DNA from 2 places in the Lysinibacillus pakistanensis genome. Region 1 is predicted to be linked to the other one. Evidence: predicted binding sites of a transcription regulator. Region 1 holds the regulator's gene; the other holds the start of a gene.
The links. The regulator LexA, encoded in region 1, represses DNA repair genes until DNA is damaged. The targets are predictions, from matches to a motif close to CGAACATATGTTCG.
Positions count from the first base shown of each region.

Region 2: a site for LexA is predicted at 978-991, ahead of QNH24_RS17970 (carbohydrate kinase). Genes of this name have one in related genera too.

Region 1 is NZ_CP126101.1:1,403,195-1,405,608, reverse strand. Features, by position in the region: gene QNH24_RS06570 (YneB family resolvase-like protein) at 3-668, opposite strand; gene yneA (cell division suppressor protein YneA) at 665-982, opposite strand; gene lexA (transcriptional repressor LexA) at 1,144-1,761, shown strand; gene QNH24_RS06555 (DUF4303 domain-containing protein) at 1,880-2,377, shown strand.
Region 2 is NZ_CP126101.1:3,618,902-3,621,315, reverse strand. Features, by position in the region: gene QNH24_RS17975 (MFS transporter) at 1-923, shown strand, start outside; gene QNH24_RS17970 (carbohydrate kinase) at 1,024-2,115, shown strand; gene QNH24_RS17965 (pseudouridine-5'-phosphate glycosidase) at 2,120-2,414, shown strand, end outside.

The DNA of each region.
Region 1 (2,414 bases):
CACTATTCACCTATTACCTTTTCCTGATGCTCCCGATACCTTCGATGTACTGTTGCCTTGCTGACATCAAAGCCTAAGCCTCGAAGCGTCATGGCAATTTCCTCGAATGTAAAGCCTTTGTTTCGAAGCTTAATAATTTCCTCTATCGGGACTTCCTTTCGCTCCTGCCCATTCGGATTTCCACGATTCGATAAATTATTTTCAGGTCTATAACCCTTTTCCACAGCTCGACGCATACCACGCCGTATTTTAGCATTATGGATTCTACGCTGATATTCCTCTACGATCGCTAATATTTCTAGCAGCATCGTATCCATTTCATTTAATTGTACAGGTCCTGCATCCCGCATGGAGAAAACATCTGTTTCTGTTTTTTGCAATAAATGCAGCACAGCCATTCTGGCATTCCCACGTCCTAAGCGAGTTTCATCCTGCACAAATAATGCATGAATTTTCTCTTCTTTAATGAAATCAAGCATTTCGAGTAAGCCATCTCGCTCCACATCATAGCCACTATGCTGATCTAAAAAAATGCCCTTTATATTGTAGCCCTGCTCCTTGGCATAGCGCGTTAATTCTTCCTGCTGACGCTCGAGCGAGGAACTTTGTGTCTCTTTTTCTGTACTCACACGGCAATAGATTACAGCCGATTGTTGTTTATTTATCATGGTTCATTTCTCGCAATTTCAATAGAGTTTATGGGATTGGCTTGGTTTCCCACCACTGGAATGACTAATGATTTACCTGCAATAATTTGAACATCTGGTAATTCATTTTCTGTCTTTACTAATTTAATCCAGTCTTCCTTACTCATTTTACCACGGTATTGCTCTGCTAACGACCATAGGCTATCGCCATGCTCGACCTGTATTTCCTTGTAAGTCACCTCACCAGGATCTGTTATGTAAAGGTATCCTGTAAACAGTAAGCAAGCCCCTAATAAAATGGAGATATGCGGATTTTTCTTTAACCAATTCATCATTATAACCTCTTTTCTAGAATGTTTGTTCGGAATGTATGTTCTTATAATAGTGCGAACAAATGTTTTTGTCAAACACTTTTCGAACCTATGTTTGCATAAGTGTTCGCATTCTGCTATACTATCTAATAAGTAGAAATAAAAGAAAAAAGAGGTGAGCAATCATGAAAAAAGTTTCGAAAAGACAAGAAGACATTTTAGCCTTTATTAAAGAAGAAGTACGCGCAAAGGGGTATCCACCATCTGTACGTGAAATTGGCGAAGCAGTTGGACTTGCTTCAAGCTCAACAGTTCATGGACATTTAGCTCGTTTAGAACAAAAGGGCTTTATCCGCCGTGACCCAACAAAGCCACGTGCCATTGAAATATTGGAGCCAGAAGATTCGATCCAAAAGCAAAGTGTTATTCATGTCCCTCTTGTGGGTAAGGTAACAGCAGGTTCTCCAATTACAGCTATTGAAAATATCGAAGAGTATTTCCCGCTGCCAGATACTTATGGGACAAGTGAGGATCAATTATTTATGCTAGAGATTATGGGTGAATCCATGATTGAAGCTGGTATACTTGATGGAGATTTAGTTATCGTAAAGCAAAAATCAACGGCTGATAATGGGGATATTGTCGTGGCAATGACAGAAGAGGATGAAGCAACGGTTAAGCGTTTCTTTAAGGAAAAAAATCATTTCCGTTTACAGCCTGAAAACTCCACAATGGAGCCAATTATTGTCGATCAAGTTTCAATTTTAGGACAAGTTGTAGGCCTTTATCGTCGTGTGCACTAAAAAATATAAAATTTTTGGATGATTTTAAGAGGCTGATATGTTCCCCGATGAGCATATACCTCTTTTTCTTAATTTGAGACATAGAACAAAATACGATCTACATAGGGAGTGCATCTATTTGAAACAAAAAATTAAGCAAGCTGTACAAGAGGCTTATACGACAATGTATAGCTCCTTAAACGATGAACAAATTTATGCGGCTGTTTTAGTGACAGATGGTGATTGTGGTAGCCTTTATTTAACAATCGGAACAGAAAAATCACTAATTGAAATTGGTCAGAACTATGAGGACGACCCCGAAAACTATCGCTTTTTAAAGGATGAATATTTACATTATGATGAGACGGATATGCTCGAAAAGATTAGTCGTGAATTATTAGATACAATATTGCATATCGAAGACGAGGAATTTGTTAAACATAAAGAGATGCTTCATCAAGCAATGAGTGATACGATGTATGAATTGAAACAGGAGGGCATTATTAACGAAAGCATTTTTGTTTTTATTTCGGTGACTGATGATGACGAGGATGAAATATTGGAGCTAACGTCAGCAAAGCGCTGTAATCCAAATCACCCCCTACTCCCTGCATTTATCCGTAATTGGCAGTATTAAATACCTCTAAGAAGATGTCGAACAAAATTTTTCACCA
Region 2 (2,414 bases), 2.2 Mb from region 1:
GCCTCTTTTTAACAGTATTAAGTCCCTATGTCGCCAATCATTGGTTTGTAAAAAGAAGAGGGCTAGCGGTGGGAATTTTAACGTCAAGTACAGCAACAGGGCAATTAATTTTACTGCCTGTACTAGCTATTATCATTGAGCAATTTTCTTGGAGACATGCGATTGGCTTAATTCTTCTACTTAGTACGCTCATGTTTATCATCATTTTGCTATTTATAAAAAACAAACCACAAGATATTGGGATACTACCTTATGGACAGGAAGAAGAGCTAGAAATATCTCAAGAGCCTCATAAAAAAAATCCAATTACTATAGCTTTTAGTGGACTATTTGAGGCCATAAAGGTTAAAGAATTTTGGCTATTAGCGGGAAGTTTTTTTATTTGTGGTCTTTCAACAAATGGATTAGTCGGCACTCATTTTGTATCCTATTGTATTAGCTTTGGTGTACCATTAGTTACTGCTGCATCGCTTCTTTCCTTTATGGGCATATTTAATCTCGTTGGTACTACTTTGTCAGGGTGGTTATCGGATCGTTTTGATAATCGATGGTTATTGTTTTGGTACTATCTTTTAAGAGGGATGTCCTTGCTATTGCTTCCTTACGCATTAGCACAAGGTTCACTTCCCTTACTAGCAATCTTTACAATTTTTTACGGATTAGATTGGATTGCCACTGTACCTCCTACCATTAGTATTGCTAGAAAAACTTTTGGGACGAATAAAAGTGGTGTTATTTATGGATGGATTTTTGCATCACACCAGGCAGGTGCTGCTCTAGCTGCTTATGGTGGAGGGCTTATTTATAAGTTTTTCAATTCTTATACATGGGCTTTTTTCCTGGCAGGTGTTTTCTGTGCTTTAGCAAGCTTATTTGTTATTATGGTAAAAAAACAGCCACAAAGGCAAGCTCAGCCTGAATAATATTGAAAAAATGAACTCAATGATTTTATTGATTTCATTTTTTTTGACTTATAACAAACAAAAGTTTATAATGTAAACAAATATAATAAAAGGTGATGCTATGAATGAAAGAGAACAGGCGGTACTGGCATTAATTCGTCAAAATCCGTTTATGTCTCAGCAAGAGATGGCGGATAAGATGAATCTATCTCGTCCAGTCCTAGCCAACTTAGTGTCGAGCTTAACGAAGCAAGGAAAAATAGTAGGACGTGCGTATATTTTACCCGAGGAAAATGAAATTATTTGTATCGGTGGCGCAAATCTAGATCGTAAATTTCACGTGAAGGGGAACGTCCAGTTTGGTACTTCCAATCCTGCAAGCTCTTCATTTAGTGTGGGTGGTGTTGGGCGAAACATTGCTGAGAATCTAGGTAGGCTAAATCATCAGGTAACATTACTAACAACGGCTGGCAATGATGCTGATTGGCAAGTTATCCATGAGGCTTCTGAGTCCTTTATGAATTTACGTTATGTTGAGCAATTACCAGATGCTTCAACTGGCTCTTATACTGCAATAATGGATGAGCAGGGAGAGCTAGCACTGGCTGTTGCAAACATGGAAGTATATGATCTGTTATTGCCGAGCTTGTTAAAGAAGCACGAGGCAATGCTTGTCAATGCTGGATGCTATATTTTGGATTTAAACTGCCCAAAGGAAACAGTAGCCTATATTCAACAGATGGCAATTGCCCGTGAAATTCCGTTAGTCATTGTGCCTGTATCTTCCCCTAAAATGAATCGACTACCTGATACTTTGCAAGGGGTTACTTGGTTTATCTGTAACACGGACGAAGCGGAAACAATTGTAGGGCATGCAATTGAAAGCGCTGCCGATTATGAAAAAGCATTACAGCAACTACTTCAGTTAGGTGCTGAGCATGTCATTATTACAGCAGGAAGCAAGGGTGTTTTTGCAGCATCAACTTCGATTAAGCCTAGTCATTTTAAGGCTAAGATTATAGATAAGATTGAAGATGTAACAGGGGCAGGAGACGCCTTTGTCAGTGCAGTGATTCATAGCTGGCTTACTGGACAATCCTTCGCGACAAGCATTGATGCCGGTTTAACAAATGCTAAAAACACACTGGCATCCCCATACACAGTAAGACCTGAATTATCTGTAGATTTGTTAAAAAGTGAAATGGAGGAATAACAACATGAAAGAATTCATCGTATTATCAGAGGAAGTAAAAGCAGGGCAAGCAAAAGGTTTACCAATCGTAGCATTAGAATCAACAATTATCTCTCACGGTATGCCATACCCTCAAAACGTACAAACTGCGCGTGAAGTAGAGCAAATTATCCGTGACAATGGTGCAGTTCCAGCAACGATTGCTTTAATTGATGGGAAAATTAAAATCGGTTTATCAGATGAAGAACTTGAAATGTTCGGTAATGCGCAAGGAGTAGCAAAAACTTCACGTCGTGACTTAGGCTATTTATTGGCAACAA